Regions from separate parts of the Streptomyces sp. NPDC021115 genome, predicted to be linked through region 3. Evidence: riboswitches for the same ligand, from Rfam matches in the RefSeq annotation. Region 3 holds a riboswitch; each other region holds the start of a gene.
The links. Region 3 has a riboswitch for thiamine pyrophosphate ahead of thiO (glycine oxidase ThiO). Riboswitches for the same ligand answer to the same signal wherever they lie in the genome.
Positions count from the first base shown of each region.

Region 1 (3,264 bases), on a different contig from region 3:
GATCGCGCTGATCTCGGCGGCCGTGCCGCCGACGGACAGCACGACGGACCAGCCGACCATCGTGCCGACCAGCCGCCCGCTCGCGTACAGCGGCCACCGCACGGTGCCGCCGCCCTCCGGGCGGGTGGCGCCCAGCTCCACCATGACCAGGGCGATCAGGGCGCACAGCGCGCCCGCCGCGATCCAGGACAGCAACGCGGCGGGCCCGGCGGTCTGGGCGGCGTACAGGGCCGCGAACAGCCAGCCGGAGCCGAGGATGTTGGAGAACCCGATGGCGGTCAGGCCCCAGAAGCCGAGGTCCTTGTGGAGTCTGCGCTCCTCGGCGAGCACCGCCGGGGCGGCGATGGACTCCGCTGGCTGGTTCTGCGGCACGTGGCACGTCTCCTCGGGTGGTGCGGGATCATACGAGAGCCCAGGGTGCCACGCGCCCCGCCGGTCCCGGTGCCCGCGTCGTCAGCGGGCCGTGCGACGCCCGAGCCTGAGCGGGACGTAGATGAGGAGCGCCGCGAGGAAGGCGGCGTAGTACGCGAGGTCGGCGCCGTGCAGCGCGGCCGCCACCGGGCCCGTGTACAGGCCGGTGTCCATGAAGGGCACGGCGGCGGCGAAGGCGGCGCCGAACGCCAGGAGCGCGGGCCACCACGGCTGCGGGCGGGCGCGCTCGGCGGCCAGGTCGACCGGCGCGCCGCCCCGGGCGCGGGCGCGGGCGAACCAGTCGACGGCCACGACCGCGACGAAGCCGGGAATCCAGTAGCCGACGAACAGCAGCACGTTCTGGAATCGGGCGGTGGTGTCGGCGGCGTGCATCCACAGCACCAGCGGGAAGCCGAGCGCGGCGGCGAGGGCCGCGGCCAGCGGGCGGGGGATGCGGACACCGGCGGTCTGGAGGGCCAGGGAGCCGCTGTAGTCGTTCATGGCGTTGCTGCACAGCGCGGCGAGCGCCACGGCCAGCAGCCCGAACGCGCCGAGCGCCCCGCCGCCGAGCGCCGTCTCGACACCGCGGGCTGTCTGGTCGGTGAAGACGGAGGCGCCCCACAGCCCCAGCGTCTGGACGGCCACGAAGGACACGGTGACACCGAGCAGGGTGCACCAGAACATGCGGGTCCGGGAGGTGTCGCGGGGCAGATAGCGGCTGAAGTCGCTGGCGTACGGCGCCCACGACAGCGCCAGGCTCAGCGCGATCGTGCTGGTCAGGACGAAGGCGCCGACGCGGTCCGCGCCATGGGCCGACCCGGTGGCGGCGGGGTGGACACCGTCGAGCAGCTTGACGGCGAGGGCGGCGAAGGCGGCGGCGAGGACGAAGGTCATCAGCTTCTGCATCCGGTGGATGGCCTCGTAGCCCAGCACCCCGAGCACCCCCTGGGCGGCCATCATGATCAGCACGCCCAGCCAGAACGGCAGCCCGCACAGCCGGGCCAGCGCGTCACCGCCGAACAGCCCGATGAGCGCGTCCCAGGCCACCGACGACAGCCACTGGAGGACGCCGGGCACGCCGACGGCCCGGCCGAACGCGAGCCGCGCCAGCGGCAGCTGCCCGGCCCCGGTCCGGCTGCCCCAGGTGCCCAGATACGCGGTGGGTACGGCACCGATGAGGGTGCCCAGGACGACGGCGGCCAGCGCGGTGGCGAAGTCCAGGCCGAGGCCGATGCCGACGGTTCCGGTGAACACGCCGGTCATGGTCAGGTTCGGGGCGAACCACACGGTGAACAGGCGCCCCGGGCCGCCGTAGCGGTGACTTTCCGGGACCGGCGCGATACCGCGCGCCTCGACGCGCAGATCGCCGGGCGCGGAGGGCATCCGCCCGTCGAAGACGGATTCCGCGCCGAGGGGCGCCGGATCAGTGGCAGCATGCGGCCGTGGCATCGATGACATCCCTCCGCCAGTGCTAACTGGTTCAGGTTCGACGGGTGTGATCTCAGCCCCCGCGTGGGGGCACCCCGTGTCCGGTGGAGCGCCCCCAGGCTAACCCCTCATGCCGGGGGCCCGGTCCCGGGGGCCGGTCCCGGCCGCTGCCGGGAGCGCGTCCAGGAACAGCGCACCGGCCAGCAGTGCGGCGCTCCCACGTGGTGCGATGCCCGTCTCGCGCAGTTCGGCGTCGAGGGTGGCGAGGGCGGCGGCGCCCCGGTCCGTCGCGGTGCCGCCCGCCTCCAGCACACCGCGCGCCCCGTCCTGCACCCGCCGGAGGGCGGGCGGCCCGGCCTGGTACAGCGGCCCGGTGTCCTGGAGGGTGCTCATCACGGTGAGCAGCGCGTCGAGGCGGGCCTGGGTCTCGGTGGCGCCCGCGGCCCGGGCTGTGGCCAGGGTGTCCAGGGCGCGGCGTACGTGCGGGAAGGCGGCCCGCGCCTCGCCGCGCGCGCCCGCCGCGCCGTAGGTGGCGGACACCTGCGAGCCCGCCGATGGCCTGCGCGGGGCACGGCGGTCGGCGTGGGCCGCGAGCTCGCGGGCGGTGGCGGTCAGTTCCCGGGGCGTGGCGCCGGGTGTCAGGGCGGCGGCCGCCACCAGCAGCCCCAGCACCCACAGCGCCCCGTGGTGCACACCGCCGGTGGCCGGGCCGCCACCGGCCCGCGCCATGGTCCACTCGGCGCAGCGGCCGATGGCGCCCAGCTCCTCGCGGAGCGCCCGGGTCGGCTCGCCGGGGCGCCGCGCGGCGGCGGCCATGGCCGCGAACCCGGGCGCCAGCGACTTGGCCGACCAGCGCAGCGCGAGCAGATCGGTGCCGGTGGCGCGGGCCTGGAGGTCACGGGTGTCCGCGAGGCCCGGTTTGGGGGTCAGCTCCGCCTGGGAGATCAGGGCTCGTACGGCGGTCTGCGCCAGTGCGTCGTCCGTGGAGCGCGTCGTGGGCATGCCCGGAGGCTAGGCGGCGGACCTTTCCCGGGCCTGGGTCCTTCCTGTGATCCCGCTGTGGGGCCCGGTGCCACGCCCTTAAGCGCGACGCCCTCAGTGCGACTCCCTGGCCACGTACGATCCGCGGGTGCCGGAGAGGAAATCGAGCCCCGCGCCGCGGTCGGCCTGTTCGACGTGGTCACGGTAGATCTGCTCCCATCCGCTGGTGGCCGGTGGCGCGGCGGCGGTCACCGGTTGCCGTGCGGCGAGTTCGTCGTCCGGTACGTCCAGCCTCAACAGCCGCCGCTCGACGTCCAGTTCTATCCAGTCGCCGGTCCGTACCAGGCCCAGCGGGCCGCCCGCCGCCGACTCGGGGGCGATGTGCAGGACGACGGTGCCGAAGGCGGTGCCGCTCATCCGCGCGTCGCTGATCCGCACCATGTC
Region 1 covers NZ_JBIRQF010000003.1:522,631-525,894, reverse strand. Annotated here, with positions in the region: gene ACH4TL_RS12345 (APC family permease) at 1-372, opposite strand, end outside; gene ACH4TL_RS12340 (purine-cytosine permease family protein) at 454-1,869, opposite strand; TPP riboswitch at 1,852-1,947, opposite strand; gene ACH4TL_RS12335 (triphosphoribosyl-dephospho-CoA synthase) at 1,960-2,841, opposite strand; gene ACH4TL_RS12330 (IlvD/Edd family dehydratase) at 2,935-3,264, opposite strand, start outside.
Region 1: another riboswitch for thiamine pyrophosphate. It lies ahead of ACH4TL_RS12340 (purine-cytosine permease family protein); the one in region 3 lies ahead of thiO (glycine oxidase ThiO).

Region 2 (3,264 bases), on a different contig from region 3:
CGTCACCGTCGTCCCAGGCAGAGCCGAGCAGACGCGGCCCAGGGCGTCAAGGTCGTTCGTACAGTGGCGCGCTCCACCTTGACGCCCTGAACCACGCCTGCTCCACGGTGTGTGGGACGACGGCGACGGGATGGGAGCTGGGGAGGGTGGTGGGTTGGGGAAGTGGGGAAGGCTCGGGCCGTCTGTGGGCCGTCCGAGGGGGATCAACGACGACAGATGACGACCACTGCCGACAGGAGTCACAATCGTCCGCCGCAGGTCACGGGAATTGATCTGCGACACTGGGAAAACCATGCCTAAGCCCGGAGAACTCACTTTCGCCGTGCCGCGTGGGGCCAAGAAGCCCCCGCGGCATCTCGCCGACCTCACGCCCGCCGAGCGCCGCGAGGCTGTCGCCGCCCTCGGGGAGAAGCCCTTCCGGGCCGGTCAGGTGTCGCGTCACTACTTCGCCCGCTACACCGACGACCCCGCCCAGTGGACCGACGTACCGGCCGCCGCGCGGGAGAAGCTGGCGGCCGGGCTGCTGCCGGACCTGATGAGCGTCGTGCGGCACATCAGCTGTGACGACGACACCACCCGCAAGACCCTGTGGCGGCTCTTCGACGGCACGTTGGTCGAGTCCGTGCTGATGCGCTACCCGGACCGGGTCACCATGTGCATCAGCTCCCAGGCGGGCTGCGGCATGAACTGCCCGTTCTGCGCCACCGGCCAGGCGGGCTTGGACCGCAATCTGTCCACCGCCGAGATCGTGCACCAGATCGTCGACGGGATGAGGGCCCTGCGGGACGGGGAGATCCCCGGAGGCCCGGCCCGGCTGTCCAACATCGTCTTCATGGGCATGGGTGAGCCGCTGGCCAACTACAACCGGGTCATCGGCGCGATCCGCCGCCTCACCGACCCCGAGCCTGACGGCCTCGGTCTGTCGCAGCGCGGCATCACCGTCTCGACGGTGGGGCTGGTCCCGGCGATGCTGCGGTTCGCCGACGAGGGCTTCAAGTGCCGTCTCGCGGTCTCCCTGCACGCGCCCGACGACGAGCTGCGCGACACCCTCGTGCCGGTCAACACCCGCTGGAAGGTGCGCGAGGTCCTGGACGCGGCGTGGGAGTACGCGGAGAAGTCCGGCCGCCGGATCTCCATCGAGTACGCCCTGATCAAGGACATCAACGACCAGGCGTGGCGCGCCGATCTGCTCGGGCGGCTGCTCAAGGGCCACCGGGTGCACGTCAACCTCATCCCGCTCAACCCGACGCCCGGCTCCAAGTGGACGGCGTCCCGGCCCGAGGACGAGAGGGCGTTCGTGGCGGCCCTGGAGGCGCACGGGGTGCCGGTGACCGTCCGGGACACCCGGGGGCAGGAGATCGACGGGGCGTGCGGCCAGCTGGCGGCCACGGAGCGCTGACCACCGGCCGATCCGACCACGGGCTGATCCGGCCACCGGCTGATACGGTGCCTTCGCATCACCGGCGTACCACCGTCCCGCGACGACGGACAAGTGAACATTCCGACAGGGGAGCGCGACAGCGCTGAGAGTGCGGCACGGCCGCAGACCCTCCAACCTGATCCGGGTCATACCGGCGTAGGGAGTCAGCCTCACCATGAACAGCCATCTCCGGCGTGCCGTCACCGCCGCCCTCGTCGGGTCCCTCGGCACCGGAGTGCTCACCGGCTGCGGCGGGGGCGCGGCGGACGGCAAGGACTCCAAGACCGTCACCCTGGTCTCGCACGACTCGTTCGCGGCGTCCAAGGCGGTCCTCAAGGAGTTCACCCGCAAGACCGGCTACAAGGTGCGGGTGCAGGCCGGTGGTGACGCGGGGGCGGCCGTCAACCAGGCGATCCTGTCCAAGAGCCATCCGCAGGGCGATGTGTTCTTCGGCGTCGACAACACCCTCCTCTCGCGTGCGCTCGACAATGACCTGTTCACCCCGTACGAGGCGAAGGGCCTGGACAAGGTCCCCGCGGCCTTCCAGCCCGACCGGGCGAAGCACCGCGTCACCCCGGTCGACTACGGCGACATCTGCGTCAACTACGACCGCGCCTGGTTCGCGCGCAAGAAGCTCGCACCGCCCAGGTCGTTCGCCGATCTGACCAAGCCCGCGTACAAGAACCTGCTGGTCACCGAGAACGCCGCCACCTCGTCGCCCGGTCTCGCCTTCCTGCTCGGCACCGCCGCCCGCTACGGCGACGACGGCTGGAAGGACTACTGGAAGAAGCTGAAGGCCAACGGCGTCGAGGTGGTCGACGGCTGGGAGCAGGCGTACTACGACCGGTTCTCCGGCTCGGCGGGCGGCGCCAAGGGCGACAAGCCGCTCGTCGTCTCCTACGCCTCCAGCCCGCCCGCCGAGGTGGCGGACGCGAAGTCGAAGCCCGCGAAGGCCCCGACCGGGGTGGCGGACGGCACCTGCTTCCGGCAGACGGAGTTCGCCGGGCTGCTGAACGGCGCGGGCAACACCAAGGGGGGCAAGGCGCTGCTGGACTTCCTGCTGACCAAGCGCTTCCAGGAGGACGTACCGCTGAACATGTACGTCAATCCGGTGCGCGAGGGCGCGAAGCTGCCGGAGGTCTTCACCCGGTACGGGGTCAAGATCGCCGATCCGGCGACCCTGCCGCCGCGGAAGATAGCCGAGAACCGTGAGTCCTGGGTCAAGGCATGGTCCTCGCTCGTTCTGTAGAGCCCGCGGCTTCTGTAGAGCCCGCGGCTTCTGTAGAGCCAGAGCCCGCGGCCGGTCGCGGCAGGCTGCGCGGCGCCGCCGTGCGGCTCGCCCTGATGGCAGTGCCGCTCGCCTTCTTCGCCGTCTTCTTCGCGTATCCGGTGGCCGCGATCGTCACCCGCGGGCTGCGCACCGGCGGCCGGTGGCAGCTCGGGCGGATACCCGAGGTGCTGGGCGACCCGTCCGTCCTGCACACCCTGTGGTTCACCGGCTGGCAGGCGGCCGCGTCGACCGGGCTGACGCTGGCGGTCGCGCTGCCCGGCGCGTATGTCTTCGCCCGCTTCGCCTTCCCCGGCAAGGGGCTGCTGCGCGCCGTGGTGACCGTGCCGTTCGTGCTGCCGACGGTCGTCGCCGGGTCCGCGTTCCTGGGGCTGCTCGGGCGCGGCGGGCTGCTGGACGAGCTGTGGGGGATACGGCTCGACACCAGCGTCTGGGCGATCCTGCTGGCCCACGTCTTCTTCAACTACGCGGTCGTCGTCCGCACCGTCGGCGGGCTGTGGGCGCAGCTCGACCCGCGCCAGGAGGAGGCCGCGCGGGTGCTCGGCGCGAGCCGCCT
Region 2 covers NZ_JBIRQF010000001.1:110,199-113,462, reverse strand. Annotated here, with positions in the region: gene rlmN (23S rRNA (adenine(2503)-C(2))-methyltransferase RlmN) at 293-1,399, shown strand; TPP riboswitch at 1,497-1,600, shown strand; gene ACH4TL_RS00425 (thiamine ABC transporter substrate binding subunit) at 1,596-2,669, shown strand; gene ACH4TL_RS00420 (ABC transporter permease) at 2,765-3,264, shown strand, end outside.
Region 2: another riboswitch for thiamine pyrophosphate. It lies ahead of ACH4TL_RS00425 (thiamine ABC transporter substrate binding subunit); the one in region 3 lies ahead of thiO (glycine oxidase ThiO).

Region 3 (3,264 bases):
CTCGTCGGCGTCGGAGTGGTGTCCGGCGTACTGCACGAAGCGCCCGAACTGCTCGGACCAGAAGTACGGCACCGGGTCGTAGACCTGGCCGGGGAAGTGCGCGGTCCGGCTGCCGACCACATTGGCGGCGACCGTCCGCGGCCCCTGGAGCGCGTTGTCCCAGTGGTGCACCAGCAGCCGCGTCCCGTAGCGGGCGGACGGGAAGGACGCGCAGTCGCCGACCGCGTACACGTCCGGCGCCGAGGTGCGCAGTCCCTCGTCGGCGGCGACGGACCGGTCCTCGGCGAGCGCGATGCCCGAACCGGCCAGCCAGCCGGTCGCGGGCCGGGCCCCGATGCCGACGACCACCGCACCGGCGCGCAGCCGGGTGCCGTCGCCGAGCTGGAGCCCGTTGGCGTCGAGCGCGGTCACCCGGGCGCCGGTGACCAGGGTGGCGCCGTAGTCCGCGTACCAGCCGGTCATATGGGCGGCGACCTCCGCCGGGAGGGCGCCCGCCAGCGGCCGGTCAGCGGCCTCGACGACCGTCACCGCGCAGCCCGCCTCGCGGGCGGCGGTCGCGAACTCCGCGCCGATCCAGCCCGCCCCGACCACCACGATCTCCTGCTGCCCGGCGAGCACCGGGCGCAGCCGCTCGGCGTCGTCCAGGGTGCGCAGGAGGTGGACGCCCGGTACGTCCTCGCTGCCGGGCAGGGCGATCGGCTCGGCGCCGGTGGCGATCACCAGGACGTCGTAGCGGACCGGCCCGGACCCCGTCTCGACCGTCCGCCCGGCCGTGTCCAGCCCGGTCACGGGCACGCCGAGGCGCAGCCCGATGCCGAGCGCGGCGAAGTCCACGTCGAACGCGGACCCTTCGGCCTTGCCGAGCAGCACGGCCTTGGACAGCGGCGGCCGGTCGTACGGCTGATGGGGCTCGGCCCCCAGCAGCAGGATCTCCCCGGTCCAGCCCTGTTCCCGCAGCGCCACGGCGGTCTGCACGCCCGCCATGCCCGCGCCGACGATCACCACCCGCTGTCCGCCGCCACCCGCCGAGGACGCCATCGTCTTCGTCGTCTCATCGCTCACACGATCACTGTATTGCGGCAGGTGGGGCGGACCGCAGAGCGCACGACGAGATCTCGGGCACAGCCCGAGGGGCCGGACGCCGGGCCGGACGCCGCTTCGTACGGGCGCGCCGCGGGCCCGGCGGCCGACGCCGCCCGGGACGCTCCCTTCCGGGCGATTCGGGGCGCGTACTAGGGTGGCGGGACAGAGCACTCGCGGGAGCCCGGGCGCACCGGGCTGAGAGGGAGGCTGGCGCGGCCTCCGACCGTACGAACCTGATCCGGGTCATGCCGGCGAAGGGAGGGGGCGACCAGCCCATGCACACGCCACCCCACACACCACATCGAACGACCGCCGACGAAGCGCCGTACGACGTCCTCGTCATCGGCGGCGGCATCATCGGCCTCGTCACGGCCTGGCGGGCGGCCCAGCGGGGCCTGCGCACCGCCCTCGCGGACGCCGCGCCCGGCGGCGGGGCCGCCCGGGTCGCGGCCGGGATGCTGGCGGCCGTCACCGAGCTGCACTACGGCGAGCAGACCCTGCTCGGGCTGAATCTGGACTCGGCGCGCCGCTATCCGTCCTTCGTGGCGGAGCTGGAGCAGGCGAGCGGCCATGACCTGGGCTTCCGCACCTGCGGCACGCTCTCCGTCGCGCTCGACGCCGACGACCGCGCCCATCTGCGCGAGCTGCACGCCTTCCAGCAGCGGCTCGGTCTTGACGCCCAGTGGTTGAACGGACGCGAATGCCGGCGCCTGGAGCCGATGCTCGCGCCGGGCGTGCGCGGGGGCCTGCGCGTCGACGGCGACCACCAGATCGACCCGCGACGGCTGGCGGCGGCGCTCCTGACGGCGTGCGAGCGCGCCGGGGTGGTGTTCCACCGCGTCCGCGCGGAGCGGCTGCTGCTGGACCGCGACGGCGGCCGGGCCACCGGGGCCGAGCTGGCCGACGGTGCGCGCACCCGGCTGACCGCCGGGCAGACCGTGCTGGCCGCGGGCAGCCTCAGCGGACGGCTCCCCGGCGTCCCCGAGGACGTCCTGCCGCCCGTACGCCCGGTCAAGGGCCAGGTGCTGCGGCTGTCGGTGCCCGGCCCGTACGCGCCCTTCCTGTCCAGGACCGTGCGCGCCGTGGTGCGCGGCGGGCACGTCTACCTCGTCCCGCGCGAGAACGGCGAGCTGGTCGTCGGCGCGACCACCGAGGAGCTGGGCTGGGACACCACGGTCACCGCGGGCGGGGTGTACGAGCTGCTGCGCGACGCGCACGAGCTGGTGCCCGGCATCACCGAACTGCCGCTCGTCGAGACCCTCGCCGGGCTGCGCCCCGGCTCTCCCGACAACGCCCCGCTGCTCGGCCCGACCGCGCTGCCGGGCCTCCAGCTGGCCACCGGCCACTACCGCAACGGCGTCCTGCTCACCCCGATCACCGGCGATGTCATGGCCGAGGCGCTTCACCGTGGCGAACTCCCGCCCGAGGCACGCCCGTTCTCCCCTCGGCGCTTCGCGCCTCCCACCACAGCGGCAGCCGCAGTACAGGAGCACACCGCATGACCGTCACCGTGAACGGCGAGCCCCGGGAGCTGCCCGACGGCACCACCCTCGACGGGGTCGTCGCGACCCTCACCCAGGCGCCCTCGGGCGTCGCCGCGGCCGTCAACGAGACGGTCGTCCCGCGCGGCCAGTGGCCCGCGACCCCGCTCGGCGACGGCGATCGCGTCGAGGTCCTCACCGCGGTCCAAGGAGGCTGAACCCCATGTCTCACGCCACGTCCCACGCCACGTCGCAGCCCACCACCCTCGACGAGGTCCTCACCGGCGCCGATCCGCTCACCATCGCCGGTACGACCTTCGGCTCCCGCCTGATCATGGGCACCGGCGGCGCGCCCAGCCTCGACATCCTGGAGCGCTCGCTGATCGCCTCCGGCACCGAGCTGACCACGGTCGCGATGCGCCGCCTCGACCCCACGGTGCAGGGTTCGGTGCTGTCCGTGCTGAACCGGCACGGCATCCGCCCGCTGCCCAACACCGCGGGCTGTTTCACCGCCGGGGAGGCCGTGCTGACCGCCCGGCTCGCCCGCGAGGCGCTGGGCACCGACTGGGTGAAGCTGGAGGTCGTCGCCGACGAACGCACCCTCCTCCCCGACCCCATCGAGACGCTGGACGCCGCCGAGACCCTGGTGGACGACGGCTTCACGGTCCTGCCGTACACCAACGACGATCCGGTGCTGGCC
Region 3 covers NZ_JBIRQF010000009.1:225,034-228,297, reverse strand. Annotated here, with positions in the region: gene ACH4TL_RS27030 (NAD(P)/FAD-dependent oxidoreductase) at 1-1,038, opposite strand, end outside; TPP riboswitch at 1,247-1,360, shown strand; gene thiO (glycine oxidase ThiO) at 1,359-2,585, shown strand; gene thiS (sulfur carrier protein ThiS) at 2,582-2,782, shown strand; gene ACH4TL_RS27015 (thiazole synthase) at 2,899-3,264, shown strand, end outside.